2 regions of the Tindallia californiensis genome follow, and region 2 is predicted to be linked to the other one. Evidence: a T-box and tRNA genes for the amino acid it is inferred to sense, from the RefSeq annotation. Region 2 holds a T-box; the other holds one or more tRNA genes.

Region 1 (9,412 bases), on a different contig from region 2:
GTTTTAATCATCTTTGCTACCTCAATAATATCCTGTTTATCCATAGCTATCAGAGGTCTTAATATTGGTAACGTTGCAACTTCTGTCGTAACCCTTATACTTTGAATCGTCTGGCTTGCCACTTGACCAAGAGATTCCCCTGTTATTAACGCATCACATTTATTTTCATCAGCAAGCTTTTCTGCAATCCTGGTCATCATTCTCCGAACCAAAATAGTTCCCTCTGATTCTGGACAGGTGTCTGCAATAGCTTGTTGAAAAGGTAATAAATTTACAGAAAATAATTGAATTGATCCACAATAGGCTGACATTCGTTCCGCTAGTTCAACTACTTTATCATAAGCCCTCTCGCTAGTATATGGGTAACTATGAAAATGAACCGCTTTTAATAAAACTCCTCTTTTCGCAACCATCCATCCAGCAACCGGACTATCAATACCACCAGAAAGCAATAGCATTGCTTGTCCGTTACTCCCTTTCGGTAATCCACCAATCCCTTTTTCTCTATCCGTAAAAATATATGCTTCTTCTTTAACTTCTACATAAATCGTTACATCAGGATGATGAACATCAACTTCTAAATCATCAAATGAATGAAGTAGAAAACCTCCAACTAAGCGACTTAACTCCAAAGACCCTATGGGATAGTTTTTATCCGTTCTCTTTGATTCCACCTTAAAAGTCTTTATTTTCTTTAGGGCTTTTACCTCTTTCATTTCCTGTAATGCGGCAGACTTAATTACTTCAATATCTTTTTCAACCACTGAAGCAATCGATATTAGATCAACTCCAAAAACATGTTTTAACCTTTCAATCATTTTTTGGTGATTGTCATGATTCACCGGAATATATACACGATTATGTTTTTTAAACATTTTGAGTATACCCATTGGTTTTAAGACCCTGTGCAAATCACTCAAAAGTTTATCTTCAAAAAACTTCCGATTCTTTCCTTTTAATACCGTTTCTCCACTACGGATAATAATTTCTTTTCGAACCATTAATTCACCTCTTTACCCATCTTCTAATCTGTTTACAGTGTTTTGCTATTTTATCCGTAAAATAGACTATTTCTTGATCTTCAAGCATTTCATCAAAACTTACTCGAATAATCCCATCTTCCCATTCCGATGGTACATTCATTGCTTTTATCACATGACTTATTTTACTATTACTTGAATTGCATGCCGATCCTGCTGAAAGAAATATTCCATCCGCCTCCAACGAATGTATCAAAACTTCTCCTTTCATCTTCTTAAAGGCTATCATGATAATAGATGGCACCTGACTGGTTGCTGATTCAATGATATGAAAATCATCTACTTTCTTGCTAAGTTCTTTTATGATCTTTTCTCTGATCTCATGTTTTTTACGATTATTCTTTTCCATATTTTGATGACAATTCGATACCGCTTTTTCAAAACCTAGTAATGCCGGAGTGTTTGTCGTCCCAGAACGGTTGTTATTTTCCTGTCCGCCTCCTCGTATCAACGGCAGTAGTTTATCGGGTTTTTTAACCCAAAGCGCCCCTATTCCTCTTGGACCTTTAATTTTATGAGCACTTATGCTATAAGCGTCTACCCATGAAAGAATATTTTTAATTGATATTTTCCCAAATGCTTGCACTCCGTCTACATGTATGAAGGCATCAGGAGCATACTCTTGAATTAATTTTACAGCTTCTTCAATTGGCTGAATAATCCCTGTTTCGTTATTTACATGCATTAAAGAAATAAAAGCAACATGATTTTTTCCTTTTTTTAATAGATTTTCCAAATGATCCAAAGAATACTGTCCAGATTTTTCTACATTTAGTACGCTCAGTTCTTTTGATAGTGACCAAAATTTCATTGGTTCCAGAACTGACTTGTGTTCTATGGATGAAGTTAGAAAACTGTCTGGTTTTTGAAATGCTTTTATCCCTTGACTAAAAATAGCATGATTGTTTGACTCCGTCCCACCAGAAGTAATGATCATTTGATCCATATTGCCCGAAAGGTATTTCGATATTTTTTTCTTCGCTTCTTTACAACGCTTTTCAACTCTACTGCCAAAAGAATGGGCAGAAGAGGGATTCGCATATAGACTCATGTAAGCTTTATTCATTTCTTCCAATACATCTGATGTTATCGGCGAAGTGGCCGCATGATCTAAGTAAATTTGCATCAATTAACTCCTTTTTACTATCATTCTATCTTTAACTTACAGGTTATATCATAACGAAAAAATGTATAAATGTAAAGCAGCTACTGGAGCAGTAGCTGCTTATGAATCGCATCTATTAAATAAACAAGTTCTTCTTTTTCATTTTCTGTTAATGTTTTCAATTGTAATGCATCGTTTGTTTTTTCGAGTATTTTTATCGATTCATTAATATTATTAGATTTGTTCGAGATATAGGCAATATTTTGAACTGTCTTTATCAAAATATCAAAATCGTTGGTTTCTTCGAGGAGACTCCAGTATATATTAAAAGCTTTCTCCAGGTTGTTTTTATCAATGTAGTGTTCACTAAGAAGATCTGCCATTCTTAAGTTTTCTTTCTTTTGTAATGTAGATTCTTGAAGTTTTTGGGCTGCCATTTCAAAAAGACCGGTATCGGCATAGGTTTTGCTAATTTCCATAAAATCAATAATTCCATCAATATATCTTTCAGATAATGAAAGATATTGCTGGATTGCTTCATTAGTCAATTTTTTTTTCTGTTGTAAGGTTAAGGACTCATCCTTTCTTATTAAATAATAGTGAGTGCCTATTTTATTTGAATAACCGGAGTCAACCAGTTCCCATAAGGTTTTTATTGGATCTGTATCATATAAATTACGTTCTTCGTAAGGTATAAATCCTATTATATCAATGTATTCCAATGAAGTAACAGCATCAACAAAGCGCCTGTGTCCTTTTGTATTGTTCAAATCATAGATTTCCGCCACCATAGTAAAGATTGGATAGTTAGGCCTCTGATTTTCTATCATTGGAAGAGGTACCAAATAATCTTCTTTAACATAGCTTAAATCTTCAAATATCTTTTTGGCTAAAGAAGCTGCCTCAGCACGGGTTATAGGCTTTTCAGGTCTAAAAGAACCATCGGGAAATCCTGTAATGATATCCCTAGTAACTAAGTTTTGTATCTGTTTATTTTTAGGATTTTGAAGATCTATATCCCATAATTTTGTAGGTGTCTGCATCTCCTTATTTAAGCTTGGTGTTGTGATGCTGGCACTTATCAAAGCTGCTTCATAACGAGTAATTTCCTTATTTGGCTTTAGCCTAGGTCCAGAAAAAACTTGTTTTAAATCAATTTCATTATGACTCGCCCCTTTCGCTCTCTGATAAAAAGATAGAACATGAGAATATGCCCAGTGCTCAGAGTCAAAATCTATATACCTTATTGAAGCTGATGTAATTTGTGGGTACGGTTCATTAGCTAATAGCAATAACTTATTCAAAATAGAAATAAACTCAGCTCGGGTAATCTGGTTATCCGGCCGAAATGTTCCGTCAGGATATCCTGTAAAAATTGAATAATCAAAGGTTGCCCAAAATATATATTCTTCTCCCCAATGATCTTGCGTGTCATCAAACATTGCAACTACTGTTATGTTAGTGCTCAGAAATATAATTACAGAAATAGCAATCCACTTTACTTTAACCATCTTAACCCTCCGTCATATCCTTAGTTTTTTTATGCTCTTCTTTATAATACCCACCACAGAGGCAAATAGTTTCAGGATCATAGGCATAAATAATATGAAAACCAAAAAACTTTTTAATTTCTATTTTAAGTACTTTGCTACTATACTTCAATTGTTTATGGACATATACTTCTACATCTTTAATGATCAGTTTCTGATATTCCTCTTCTCGTTTTGGTTTTTCACCTTTTACCAAAGGGATATAAGGCGCTGCTCAACAATATTTTCTGGTTTTCTCCTCAACAGTAATTGTCTTTTTCTTTCTTTTTTTCATACTCTGTACTAGTGAGTCTGTTAACTCAATAATCATTCTCTTCATCCTTCCGCATGATATTGAAATATTATATACCCTTTCATTAAAACGATAATACTATCTTGCAAAAGAATTTTTGAATCAATACGCTTTTTCTATAAACGAAATCAATACAGGCCTAAGCCATTTTGACAGAATTCCTATTAATTTTCCAACGCCTAAGGCAGCAATTAATGTTCCTTCTCGTAAACCTTGTACTTGCCCTGTAGCTACCAGAAGTAAAAATGCTGCAACAAGGACGCTGCTACAGTCAAAAATAATTTTCACTTTAGAAAATGGTATTCCTGTCTTTTTTTGTATTGATAAAACCATCCCTTCGGGTGGCTGCGGAACAAGGTTTGCCGTAAGATAAAATATAATGCCGATTGCAATCAACACTAAGCTAATTAAAAGCAAGTAAATTCTCGATAGATAGGTGTCAGGGTATACCGTTATTAGCAACGCATTTGAAAAAGAAACAAAAATACCAAACATGCTTGCAACACCTACTTGCAACAAATTTTTAGGATGAAATTCTTTTCTTAATAGAGCTATTTGAACCATTACATAAAACATAAACACTAATGCCGACATTAATCCCACGTCCTTATCCAAAACAATGCTCATTGCGTATGGAAAGGATGATACGGGCGAAACACCTAGTCCAGATTTAATAGAAAAAGCTACTCCCATTGCCAACAAAAACATACCTACGATATATATAATGACTCTTTTGATCATTGCAAACCACTCCACCAAAAACTCACCCTTTCCATATAAAAATACCAGTACTTCCTTTAGATAACTATTATAACAGATAAGCAATTTGAGACGAAAACAATTTTAATAATTATTATCAATTAATGTTTATATTGCTTTCTTTGTGGTATAATATAAATAGTTGCAAAAGAGCATTACAATTACCTAAAGGAGGAACATCATGAAAGACTACACAAAAATGAATGAGTATTTATCAAATCTGGCAGTTCTGAACATCAAACTGCACAACGTACACTGGAACGTGGTTGGACCACAATTTGTTCAAATTCATGAATATACTGAATCAGTGTATGATGATATGTTTGAAAAGTTTGATGCCGTTGCTGAATTAATGAAAATGCGTGATATTAGCCCGTTAGCTAAAATCTCTGATTATCTTAAACATGCTTCCGTAACCGAGTTAGACAAAGATAAGTTTAGCCGAGATGAAGCTCTTGAAATTGTTCAAAAAGACTTAGAAAAAATGAAAGCTCTTGCAACTGATATTAGAAATGACGCTGACGAAAATGGCGACTTTGAAGTAGTAGCTGAATTTGAGGATCATGTAGCTGGTTACAGCAAAAACTTATGGTTCATCAAATCCATGTTAACAAAATAAGCCTATGCAGGCTTGACCTTATCCTTAAAAGCCCGAATTGCGAATAGCAATTCGGGCTTTTAAAATTGCTTTATCTTTCACGCTTCTTTTTTTTTAGCACTTTTCCAGCATACTTCATAGAAATCTTTTTTTCTTCTATTCCAAATTTCACAACCACAAAATCATTTTTTTTGTGTAAGACAACCCCTTCTCCAAACTGATGATGAAAAACAACTGAACCAGTATCCAGCGATATCTCTCGTTCTGTCACTTTATCATCATAATGCTTTTTAATTGCTTTTAGCAAGGAATTAGCGTATGGTATCTGACATTTTATCTCATCAAGAAAAAACGATTCTTTTTGTTCTTTGTTGATTATTTTAGAAGAGGTTGACATTGTCACCTTTTTTCTTGCTCTTGTCATGGCAACATAGAATAATCTTCTTTCCTCTTCAATTTGATCAATGATACTTTTTTCGCTGATTTGTGCTTCTGCCTTTAAACTTGGTATAATATTTTCTGTTACATCAATAATAAATACATAATCATACTCAAGTCCTTTTGCTGAATGAATAGTGCTTAGGGTTATGTTTTGATGATCCTTAGCCGCTTTAAGCTTACTTATTTCTCCTTCTATTTCATTCAAATAATTGCGCCACTCCAGCGGTTCTTCTATTTTTTCTATTAGTTGATATAGTACGCTTATAATATGATCAGAAGAGGTGATAGAAAGCGAGCCATTACGTTTCAGAAATTCTTCATATCCAATGGATTGCAGAATATGTGTTAAGATGTTTCTCCCCTTCTTTGTTTTCAATTCCTCTAAAGAACTTGCCAATTTATTCAATTTTAATACCTGGTACTCTTCAATATCTGATTCTGTTAAAATAGATTTAATAATATGCCGATTGGGTGATCGTGTGTTAAGCACTTGCTCTAACTGTTCTTTTTTTATATATCCGCATATTCGGTAATAAATTCGTTTAAGTAAATCTTCTTGGTGGGGATTATAAGCATAGTCAATGATATCCAATATGTCTTTAACAATCCAATGCCTAAATACTTTTGTCGCTTGATCCCTTACGCTAAAAGGGATCTCTAACGCTAGTAAACGATGAATCATTGGCAAAGCGGATACGTTTTTTCTGTACAATATCCCTATTGAACAATCTTTGTTCTCTTTTAGCCGATTCGATATTAAATGAATTGTTTTTTCTACTTGCTCCTTTTCATTGCGATAGACTACGATTTCTGGCACTTCACGCTTTTCATTTCGTGTAAAAATATTTTTATGATACCGATGATGATTGTTTTGAATAAAGCCCTTACTTATTCTAATGATTTCTGATCCACAACGAAAATTTTCTTCTATATAATATTTCTTAGACTTACTAAAATGCTCACCAAAACCAAGCATAATAGATGGTGATGAGCCTCGAAAGCTATAAATTGTCTGGTCATCATCTCCAACGCATAAAATATTTTTATCATTGTTCAAAACTAGTTTGATAATTTCCCATTGTACCGGGGATACATCTTGAAACTCATCTAATTGCCAAAAATCGAAACGTCTACTAAAAAATTCACGATACTTTCTATTCTTTAACAGCAGAATATATGTCTTCGTCAATAAATCATTGAAATCTAATAAGTGATTTTTAGCTTTATATTTTTCATAAGTATCATAGATTAATGAAAATTTTTCTATATTCGTATCTAATTTCTCAATTTCTTTTTTTGTCATTAAATGATTTTTTGCATATCCAATAAGGCGATCTATCTCTTCTAATGTATCTTCACTCATAAAATCATTATAATGATAATGATAAACCTTCCTGAGTAAAATATTTTTATGATTTAGTCGTGAGCTTCCTTCGATAAGATGAAATGAACATTGTGTTTGGATCGAATGATGCTTTAATATTTGATAACAAAAAGAATGGATCGTCGAAAAGTGAACTTTTTTTACGGCAGGTATTAGTGGAGCAAATAGTTTGCTAAACCTGTTTTTCATATCGATAGCTGACGCTTTAGAAAAAGTAAGCGTTCCTATTCTTGTTGGATCTACTTTTTTTTCCAGTACTAGATTAGCCGTTCTTGTACATATGCAAGTAGTTTTACCTGCTCCAGCAACTGCTAAGACAAGTGCCGGGCCTGAAAAATGATTGACCACTTCTATTTGCTGGTAGTTTAGATTTATATCGTGTTGTCTTTCCAGCCATTTTAGTACCATGAGGACGCTCCTTATTTTATTTAAAAAATAACCACCTGTTCGCACAATTATGCGAAAAGCTGGTTTTGTGGTGCCCAGACGCGGAATCGAACCACGGACACGAGGATTTTCAGTCCTCTGCTCTACCGACTGAGCTATCTGGGCAAAACTGGTCCGGGTGGAGAGATTCGAACTCCCGGCCCCATGGTCCCAAACCATGTGCGCTACCAAACTGCGCTACACCCGGATGAAATTGGCTATAAGCCATATGGCGGAGAAGGCGGGATTCGAACCCGCGCGCCGCATAAGCGACCTAACGGTTTAGCAAACCGTCCTCTTGAGCCTACTTGAGTACTTCTCCAGTTTGGAGCGGGTGAAGGGAATCGAACCCTCGCGATCAGCTTGGAAGGCTGAAGTTCTACCACTGAACTACACCCGCATGTTGCTTGTGATAAGTAGTAACCACAAGAAACATAATAACAAATTTAATATCATTTGTCAATACATATTATTGAATACTTACACCTGTAAAGTAATGTTTTAATATATCATCATATCGATAACCTGCTTCTGCCATTCCTTTAGCCCCATACTGGCTCATTCCTATACCATGACCAAACCCTTTTCCTTCAAAATAATAGATATCGTTTTTTGTATCATACTCCAACTGAAACCAACTGCTCCTTAATCCAAATACATTCCTGCTTTCCTGTTTTATCAGTTCGCTATGCCCAAGGCTTCCTTCCACCATAAACGAAAGCACTCTTCCATTTGAGGAAATTTCTGCGACATACATGTGTTCTAATTCCCCTATCATGATATTATGATTCTTCAAAAGATCTCGAGCTTCTTCACCAGATATGGTTTTTTCCCAATTAGTATGTGGTGAAGAATACGAGTATTGATCAGAAACACCTCTGACATAAGGTACTGCATTAGTCCAAATATTTTCGCTGTCTTCAGTATGTCCACCACTAGTTGAGTGATAGTATGGAATTGCTAGGTGACCATTGTAGGTTATTATCTGGCCTCTTGTTGCATCAACAGCATGATTTGTACGCTGTTGTTCTGCTTCGTAACCGCCATATACTTGAGAATTAACCGTACTGCACAAGTGAAATCCCAAGCTTTCATATTTATTTAAGCTTGCTACTGCAAATCCTCTAGCAGCAACAGCTTGTGCTTTTAAGGCTTCTTCTGGCCAACTATGAGGCACTTCTCTCGGAACAACACCATAAAGATACTTTTCCATAGGCAATACGTTAATAATAGATAATCTGTTATTATTATCTATTAACGCGGTAACAGCTCCTCTGTATTTTTTTGATCCGATTTTTATAATTGAATTCGTATAATCTTGACCTGCTGATGCAAGATAAATAGGTTCATTTTTATCATATATGATAAAAGGTTGATTTGAAGCTGAAATAGCAATATACTTGTTTGATGGCTCTATTATTTTCCACTTCGTTTCATCTGTATGCCCTAAGTCTTTCACGGCATTTGCAGACTCTGTTTTGCTATGAAAAGGACCCATATAGATGTTCCAACCATCTGTCACTCTAGCGTATACTAAGTTTTCATCCGTATACTTTCTCATTCTTTTCATTTCTTCATTCATCTGATTTAATGATGAAAACGAAGTTTCTAAACCAACATAATAGTATGACTCTTGACTAATTGTAATATTTTTTGCATCATTTAATGTCAATACATCCTTAAAATTGTCATTCGCAAACATGCCCATTTGAAAACCACTATCAGATTCGATACTAATAGATGATACGGCTGTTTCACCAAAATAAAGCCCTATTTTAATATTATGAGGGATCATCGATGGATGATAATTACCCTTT
Region 2 (9,412 bases):
GACAACCCACCCCTCACCTGAAAACTTTGCTTTTATTGTAGCATATTTTCAATGGTGTCGTACAGAAGATAGTTTCTTTACGGTTTCTATGCTCTTAATTCTGCACCAGTAGATTCTTCTAATACTTTCACCACGTTTTTTATAATTCCATCCACTTCTCCATCTTTCAGTGTTCTTTCCGGATGTCGGAAGGTCATGGTGTAGGCAACGCTTTTCAATCCTTTTCCGATCTGATCCCCCTGGTATATATCGAATAGTTGGAAGGATTCCATCCATTCACCGCCATGTTCCTTCAAAATATCTTCAATCGCTTTTACAGGTATTGTTTCTTCCAACACTAGTGCTAAATCCCTTACGATAGAAGGGTATTTAGGTAAGGCTTTGTATTGTGGAGCAACGGATGCCATATCAAGCAATAAATCAGCATTCAATTCAGCGATATAGCATCTTTCTTTGTCAAGATCATACTGCTGCCCTACTTTGGGGTGGATTTCCCCTAAATTGCCGAGCAGTTTTCCTTTAGCATAAATAGTAGCACACCTGCCAGGATGATAACTTGGATGATTGGTTTCTGCTTCATAGACCACTTCATCGATACCAATCTTTGTCAGTAAGAACTGTACCACACCTTTTAGTGCGAAAAAGTCCTCTTCTTTCCCAAAGCTTCCAATTACAAGCTCTCGAACCTCTAATGGGAGCGCATTTTCTTCTCCCATTTTAGCGTAAAAAACATTTCCTATTTCAAAAAAACGACCTTCGGTTACATTTCGATGAATATTCCTAGCCATTACCTCCATCATATTCGGTACAATGGTGGTTCTCATCACACTTGTTTCATCACCTAACGGATTTAATAATTTCACAAAATCTCTTTTAAAACTGCCTGGCGCTATCCGAATGGCATCCACACTGGAGGGACTTACAAATGAATAGGTTAGAGATTCAAAGCAGCCACAAGAAATTAATGCATTTTTAATCCTTTCTTCCATCTTTTGACGCTCTGATAACCCACCTACCATAATATCCCCTTTCATTAAGGTAGGCTTAATTTTATCAAATCCATAAATTCTTCCTATTTCTTCGATAAAATCAGCTTCTTGCTGTAAATCTTTTCGAAAAGTGGGTACTGTGAGGTTTATTTTATCACCAACCACTTTTGACTGTATTTCTAATTTATTTAGTATTCTTACCATCTCTTCAACAGAAAGATCGGTTCCTAGTAAAGCGTTTACTCGGTCAGGTCGAAGAGTGGTTTTCATTTGCTTAACAGGATTTGGATATTCATCTAATACACCCTTATCAATCACGCCAACATCTAGCTCTTCAATTAACTGGCATGCTCGATTGGATGCAAGAAGACAACCTTCAGGGTCCATGCCTTTTTCAAAGCGAGAAGACGCTTCAGTACGAAGGCCTAAAAGTTGAGACGTTTTTCGAATTCGCTCTTGATTAAAGTTTGCCGATTCCAAGATAATGGTATGAGTATCTTTTGTCACTTCTGACTCTTCACCACCCATAACACCCGCAATTCCTAAAGCTCCTTGCGAATCAGCGATTAAAGTCATTTCCGATGTTAAGTTTCTCTCCACTCCATCTAAAGTCTTAAAAATTTCTCCGTCTTTTGCTTGACGAACAATAATATGCTGATCTTTTATCTTATCAGCATCAAAAGCATGTAAGGGCTGCCCTGTCTCCAGCATGACATAGTTAGTAATATCTACCACATTACTGATAGGCCTTATACCTGCCTGAATAAGACGTTGCTGCATCCATTGTGGCGATGGGCCGATTTTTACATTGCTGATTCTTCTAGCTGTATATCGAGAACATCCTTCTAGATCTTCAATAGCTACTTTACTTTCTTTTTTCCAGTCTACGCCTTCTTCTTTCAAGGTAATTGCCGGAAACTTCGTTTCTGTGTCCAAGGTTGCGGCTGTTTCTCGGGCTAATCCCAACACACTCAAACAGTCAGGTCGGTTAGAAGTAATTTCAAACTCAATAACCTTTTCGGCCACAGGAATCACTTCTGTAAGCATTGCTCCTATTGGTGCTCCTGGATCTAAAATCCATATACCATCCTTGAACTCCTCCGGAATCATATGCTTAGGAATTCCCAATTCATCTGGTGAACACATCATTCCCTGAGAGAGCTCTCCTCTAAAATCAGTTTCTTCAATAACCATTCCATTGGGAAGCTTTGTCCCTTCTACAGCTATGGGAATGAGGTTCCCTTCTTCTACATTTTGAGCGCCCGTCACAATTTGCAGCGATTTATTGCCTGTTGTCACCTGCGCAATAACCAGTTTATCAGCTCGTGGATGAACGTCTATTTTAGTGATTTTTCCTACTATAATTTTATCCAATCCTTCTCCCCACTGCTTAACTTCTTCTACGTTAGATCCGGACATTGTCATTTTATCTGCTAGTTCATCTACGTCAACATTCACATTTACATATTCTTTTAACCAATTTACGGGTACAAGCATTATTCAAATCCTCCTTTGAAGGTAGCCATGTTTTTCTTAAAACTGTTTCAGAAAACGGATGTCATTTTCATATAATAATCGAATGTCGTCAATGCCATATTTTTGCATCGCTATCCGATCAATGCCCATTCCAAAAGCCCATCCGCTATATTTTTCTGGGTCGATTCCACAATTTTTCAATACATTTGGGTGAACCATTCCAGAACCCAGCATTTCAATCCATCCGCTGCCTTTACACATTGGGCAGCCTTTACCCTGGCATTTGAAACAGGTAACATCTACTTCAGCGCTTGGTTCTGTAAAAGGAAAGTAATGGGGACGAAATTTTGTTCGTGTATGCTCTCCAAAGAGATGTTTTGCAAAAATCTCAAGACTTCCCTTTAAATCACCAAGTGTACTTTTTTCATCAATCACTAATCCTTCAAGCTGGTTAAACATTGGCGAATGGGTAGCATCAGGTGTATCGTTCCGAAAACATCGCCCAGGGGAAATAACTCGTATCGGTGGCTTGTTTTGTTTCATGACTCGAACCTGTACCGGAGATGTTTGTGTTCGTAAAATCGTATTTTCATCTATATAAAAGGTGTCCGAAAAATCTCTGGAAGGATGATTTAGCGGAGCATTTAACATATCAAAGTTATTACTGACAGTTTCCACTTCAGGCCCTTCCACCACAGTAAAGCCCATTCCAATAAACACTTCTTTCAATTCATCCAGCGCCTGCGTTAAAGGGTGTCTTGATCCGCGAACCGGTGGATTTCCAGGCATGGTTACGTCGATTGTTTCTTTCGCCAGTCTTTCTTCCATGGCCTCCGCATGGATACGTTCTTTCGTCTCGCTAATGGCTTTTTCAAGAGACTCCCGAACTTCATTGGCAATTTGACCAACGACAGGCCTTTCCTCCTTAGGGAGGCTTCCCATACTTCTCAAAACTTCGGTTAAAGCTCCTTTTTTACCTAAGTACTTTACTCGAATTTCTTCTACTTCTTTTGCTTCTTTTACCTTTTCTAAAACTTGTGCAGCCTCTTGCTGAAGTTGTTCCAGTTTTTCTTTCATGTTGAAATGACTCTCCTTCCTTATTAGAAACTGATCATCAAAAACCAAAAAAACTTTCATCCATCAAGGGACGAAAGCTGCTCCGCGGTACCACCCTAATAGCATCATTTTAATCTATGCCACTTAAAGATGATAACGGGTTCTTCCCGCCGAGTGCCTACTATTGATTCAACACCGGTGCTCCTGAGTGAACTTCCGTTGTAATTCTTCCAGGTGCTCACAGCCTAGGCAACCTTTCTCTGCAGGAAGAAATCTTCAACATACTTTCTCAATCATCGCTTTATATGTCATTTCTAAATCTATAAATTTCTCAACATTATAGCATAGTTTTTGTTTTTCGACAAGAAGAGGACAGATGAAACATTAAAATACTGCCCGCTATTGCCGCATTAACCGATTGCGTTTTTCCAAGCATTGGAATTGTAACCGTCTGATGAACTTCTGTTAATATGTCAGGACAAATTCCTTTTGATTCGTTACCAATAATCAAAGCTATTGGTGCTCGACATTCTACCTGGGTATAGGATATTCCATTCGTCAATGCCGCTCCCAAAATATGATATTCCTTTGCCTCCATGATGCTTAGTATTTCTCCAAATGATGAGGTTTCCACTACTGGTAAAAAAAGCATCGCACCGGTGGCTGACCGAATACATTTTGAACTATATGGATCAGTGCAGCCTGGCATAAGAATAACCGCATCAAAACCAGCTGCGTCGGCTGATCGTATTAACGTCCCCATATTTCCCGGATCTTGGATGGCATCAAGGATCAACACATAAGAACTGTTCTCTAAAACCTGCTTTACTTCATGCACCGGCATGGATACAATGGCAACAATGCCTTGCGGAGTCGATGTGTCCGCAATTTTTTTCATTACAGGTTCTGTCACGTGAAACGCGCTAATCTTTTCATCTTCTAACTCTTGGATCAAGCTTTTCCCATCCGGTGAAGACTTTATTTTTTCGTCATAAAAAACACATTCGATCGATGAAGTGCTTTTCAAGGCATCTTTAATACCATGTGCTCCTTCCAGCAAAAACTGTTGACTTTTTTTTCTATGCTTTCTCAAATGAAGCGTCGTAGCTTTTTTTACCATTATATTCGAAGTGCTTTCAATTGTTTTCTCTTTCATCAGCAACATCCTTGTGATTTTAATAAAAAATGAATATAAAACAAAGCCCAAAGGGTATCGATCCACTTTGGGTTTTTATAATTAAGCGTTTAACTTTTCTTTTGATAATTCTACCAGTTGCGCAAAGCCATTTTTGTCATGAACGGCCATTTCAGAAAGCATTTTACGATTCATTTCTATGCCTGCCAGTTTAAGACCATTCATAAAACGAGAATAGGACATGCCGTTCACTCTAGCCGCCGCATTAATTCTTGTAATCCACAACTTTCTAAAGTCTCGCTTTTTAAGTTTTCTACCTTTATATGCATGGCTTAATGCTTTAATAACCGTTGCATTTGCTGTTTTAAACAACTTGCTTCTGGCTCCACGATACCCTTTTGCTAATTTCAATATTTTTTTATGTTTTTTCTTGGCGTTTACCGCCTTTTTTACTCTGGCCATGATTTTTTTCCTCCTTAGCTAATCTTTTAGATCATTTCTCTGATTTTTTTCAATTCACCTTTAAACACAGTTGCTGATTTTCTTAATTTTCTTTTACGCTTTGCCGATTTTTTTGTCAAAATATGACTTTTAAATGCTTTTGCTCGTTTCAGTAATCCTGATTTTGTTTTTTTGAACCGCTTAGCAGCGCCTCGATGACTTTTCATTTTTGGCATAACATTTCCTCCTTAAATAAGTAATACTCTCTATTGAGCCTTAGGGACAAGAAACATAATTAATTGTCGCCCTTCCATTTTTGCTGCTTTTTCAACAACCGTATGCTCTGCCATCATTTCCTTAAATTCGTCCATTACTTTACGACCCAGTCCTATATTGCTTAACTGACGCCCTCTAAACCGTAACGTAACTTTGACTTTGTCTCCATTTTTAATGAATTTAATGGCTTGATTTGCTTTCACCTGCATATCATGTTCTTCGATATTGGGACTTAACCGAATTTCCTTAATGTTGATTATTTTTTGGTTTTTCTTTGCTTCTTTTTCTTTTTTTGCCTGTTCATACTTGTACTTACCATAGTCCATAATCCGGCATACTGGCGGTTTTGCTTGGGGCGCTACTTTTACCAGGTCTAAACTTTTGTCGTCCGCCATTTTTTGTGCTTCTTTCGTTGAAACTATTCCCATCTGTTCGCCTTCTGAATCAATCAGCCTTACTTCTTTTTCTCTGATTTCCTCATTGATTTGAAGTTCTTTAATCGTAATGGCACCTCCCTGAATACTTTGTGGATAACAGAATTAGAACGAATCACGCATGACCTGTTTTTATGACATGTAAAAGCGGATGGTGAACACCATCCGCTTCATAGACATCAACACATTATACCCCGAAATATAAACCACTTTCGCAGTCATGTCATCTATTGACCCTGTCGAGCTTTGCTGCAGGGTGAGAAACGGATCGTTCTACTTTGTTTATAGACTAGAATTGTACCATTTCTCTATACATAAGTCAAGTACTTTATCAACAGATATTTAATCTTCTAATTCTATTCTTAAATCTTTTGTTTTTATTTTTTCTTTTATCTGGTTCAAGAAATGATCCGGCTTCATCGCACCAATTTCTCCACCATCTCTGATTCTAAGATTTAACGTTTCGTTCTCCAGTTCTCTATCCCCAATAATAAGCATATAAGGCACTTTTTGAAGTTGTGCTTCCCGTACTTTGTAACCTATCTTCTCGTTACGATCATCCAGTTCAACACGAATGCCTTCACTTAGCAGCTGGTCACGCAACTTTTTAGCATATTCCATCTGGTTATCAGAAATAGGCATAATGCGAGCTTGCACCGGCGATAACCAAAGTGGAAATTTGCCAGCAAAATGCTCTATTAAAATACCTATAAAGCGTTCAATACTTCCAAAAATAACTCGATGAATCATGATAGGCCGATGTTTTTCTCCATCAGAACCAATATAATTAAGGTCAAAACGTTGTGGCATCTGAAAGTCCAGTTGGATTGTTCCACATTGCCACGTCCTACCTAAACAGTCCTCCAAGTGAAAGTCAATTTTAGGACCATAAAAAGCACCGTCACCTTCGTTAATTTTATATCCTAACTCACGTTCCTCCAATGCTTCTTTCAAAGCATCAATGGCCATATTCCATTCTTCTTCGGTTCCCATCGATTTTTCTGGCCGTGTTGATAGCTCCACATGAAACTTAAAGCCAAACATATTATATACATGATCGACAAAATCAATCACACCAATGATTTCATCTTTAATCTGTTCTGGTAGCATGAAAATATGAGCATCATCCTGTGTAAAACATCGAACCCTCATCAATCCATGCAAAACCCCTGACATTTCATGACGATGAACCAGTCCCAGTTCACCCATTCGGATAGGAAAGTCTCTATAGCTATACATTTTTCTTTTGTATACTAATACAGCTCCCGGGCAATTCATTGGTTTAACGGCATAATCCATCTCATCGATTTTAGTAAAATACATATTTTCCTGATAGTGCTCCCAATGGCCTGACTGATGCCATAAATCTTCATTAAGAATAATTGGTGTTCTTATCTCATCGTAACCACGCTGTACATGAGCGTGTCTCCAGAAGTTTTCTAATTCATTACGAATGACCATTCCTTTTGGGTGGAAAAAGGGAAATCCCGGTCCTTCTTCTAACAAACTGAAGAGATCCATTTCTTTTCCAATTTTTCGATGATCTCTTTTTTTTGCTTCTTCTATTTTTTCCAGATACTCTGTTAACTCTTTTTTCTTTTCAAAAGCTGTTCCATAAATTCGTTGAAGCATTTTGTTTTTTTCACTGCCTCGCCAGTAGGCACCTGCAACGCTTAATAGTTTAATCGCCTTCACTCGCCCTGTTGATAATACATGTGGTCCTGCGCAAAGATCTGAGAATTCACCTTGCTTATAAAAAGAGATAATTTCATCCTCTGGAAGTTCTTCGATTAGTTCAACCTTATATGCCTCGCCTGCTTTTTTTACATATTCTATCGCTTCATCTCTTGGTAGTTCAAAACGTTCAACGGGCAAGTCTTCCTTTACAATTTTCTGCATTTCTTTTTCAATTTTTTCTAAGTCTTCAGGACCAAAGGTGTGCTCTGTATCAAAATCGTAGTAAAAACCATCTTTGATCGCAGGGCCTATGGCAAGCTTTGTTTCTGGGTACAATCTTTTTACAGCCTGTGCCAAAATATGGGATCCTGTATGTCTCAAAAAGATTTTTCCATTTTCTTCTTCAAATTTCAAAAGATTCAGTTCAACATCTTCTTCCAGTTGATATTGATAATCCACCGGCTCGCCGTTTATTTCTCCACCTATAGCCGCTTTTGCAAGACCTTTACTAATGCTCTCTGCTACTTCTATCACCTTTACTCCTTTAGGATATTCTTTAACCGTTCCGTCTTTCAACGTTACTTTTATTGTTTCCATGCTTATCCTCCTATCTGATTTCCTTTTATCAAAAACTCAAAAAATCCTTTCCCCTAAAACATCAGGGCGAAAAGGATTCCGCGGTTCCACCTGATTGAAGCATTTTACGCTCCACTCATTATGATGATATCGGGATCACCGGCTTTAAAAGCTACTCGTAAATGGTTTTCAGCAATACTTGCAATAAAATGCTTCCAGCCATGGCATTTTTTCTCTGGGATGCAGTTCTTTGCTTACTCTTTTTACTTCATCGCATTATCTGTTTTCGTGATAACTTATTATACCGATAATTTTATTGTTTTGTCAAGAAATTAAGGTAATGATCCATGCCTGGAAAAAACCTATCATTACTCCCAACAATCCACCTAACCTTTCAATATGACGCAATTCTTTTTTGGCAACCATCAGAATCATTTCTTCCAGTTGTTCCATCGGATACTGATTAATTTTCTCTTCAATAAGATCGGCCAGCTTCAGTTTCTCTGATTGGTCTTCGATCAGGTAATCGATCATTTCTGTAATAATTCGATCTCCTTCTTCATTTAATAAATCATTGACAAAAATGCTAATCGGCTTACGCATAGCTCTTCGTAACATTCCAGGAAGTTTTTCCACAATCATATTGTTCAAGTATATTTTAAGAAAAATTTTCAAATCTTCTCTTTGCTGATTTTCACCAAATGTTTTCAAAATATCTTTCATGGATACCAGTTCTTTTTCAATTTGATAGCCAATATTTTTAGCAATTTCACCCTTTCTCCTCGGAATTAAGCCTTGTAACTTAAATCCAAGCAGTGGTACTGAAATCGCCTTATAGGGCTTAAACAGCAGTCGAATAGCTAATACATTGGTTGTCCAACCAATAAAACCTCCGACTAACATTAATAAAATCCAGTTAGTAAGACTCATCTTTCCACCTCGACTTTCAGTCGCATTCCAAGCTCTTTTATATCGATAAATCGTGAAGCTCTGTAGATTTCTTTTCCCTGGCAAAAGAGTATCAGCGTAGGGACTGCAAAAACCAAATGTTTACCGGATATTTCCGGTATTTCATCCAGATTCACCTCAAAAATGCCTACCTTCGGATCCTTTTCCATTTCTTTTTCAATTTTTGGTTTCATAGCGTGACAAACATTACAACTGGTCACTCCTATATATAACATGGCTATTCTCTGTTTTTCTATACAGGCTTCCCACATTTTCATTGTATTAATTTTTATCACGTAATCGATCCCTTCATAAATGACATAAAATTTTTGCAATTTATCTTACGCATCAACCATCATATCGCATTCAAAAATAAAAAGACTTCCTTCCCCTGGTTGGCTAAA

Evidence for each region. The T-box of region 2 lies ahead of pheS (phenylalanine--tRNA ligase subunit alpha). A T-box ahead of a tRNA ligase gene usually reads a tRNA of that ligase, here a tRNA-Phe.
Region 1: it encodes a tRNA-Phe, which carries the amino acid that the T-box ahead of pheS (phenylalanine--tRNA ligase subunit alpha) is inferred to sense. The anticodon was not compared.

The regions. Positions count from the first base shown of each region.
Region 1 covers NZ_FNPV01000005.1:2,335-11,746, reverse strand. Annotated here, with positions in the region: gene thiI (tRNA uracil 4-sulfurtransferase ThiI) at 1-1,001, opposite strand, end outside; gene BLV55_RS07580 (cysteine desulfurase family protein) at 1,006-2,166, opposite strand; gene BLV55_RS07575 (S-layer homology domain-containing protein) at 2,247-3,656, opposite strand; gene BLV55_RS07570 (hypothetical protein) at 3,658-3,891, opposite strand; gene BLV55_RS07565 (YczE/YyaS/YitT family protein) at 4,090-4,728, opposite strand; gene BLV55_RS07560 (Dps family protein) at 4,928-5,365, shown strand; gene BLV55_RS07555 (ATP-dependent helicase) at 5,436-7,577, opposite strand; tRNA gene BLV55_RS07550 (tRNA-Phe) at 7,646-7,721, opposite strand; tRNA gene BLV55_RS07545 (tRNA-Pro) at 7,727-7,803, opposite strand; tRNA gene BLV55_RS07540 (tRNA-Ser) at 7,826-7,917, opposite strand; tRNA gene BLV55_RS07535 (tRNA-Gly) at 7,922-7,995, opposite strand; gene BLV55_RS07530 (SpoIID/LytB domain-containing protein) at 8,065-9,412, opposite strand, start outside.
Region 2 covers NZ_FNPV01000001.1:350,816-360,227, forward strand. Annotated here, with positions in the region: gene pheT (phenylalanine--tRNA ligase subunit beta) at 87-2,486, opposite strand; gene pheS (phenylalanine--tRNA ligase subunit alpha) at 2,523-3,542, opposite strand; T-box leader at 3,606-3,827, opposite strand; gene BLV55_RS01675 (TrmH family RNA methyltransferase) at 3,859-4,677, opposite strand; gene rplT (50S ribosomal protein L20) at 4,759-5,118, opposite strand; gene rpmI (50S ribosomal protein L35) at 5,145-5,333, opposite strand; gene infC (translation initiation factor IF-3) at 5,364-5,894, opposite strand; gene thrS (threonine--tRNA ligase) at 6,150-8,081, opposite strand; gene BLV55_RS01700 (DUF445 domain-containing protein) at 8,385-8,990, opposite strand; gene BLV55_RS01705 (thioredoxin family protein) at 8,987-9,304, opposite strand; gene BLV55_RS01710 (PAS domain-containing sensor histidine kinase) at 9,350-9,412, opposite strand, start outside.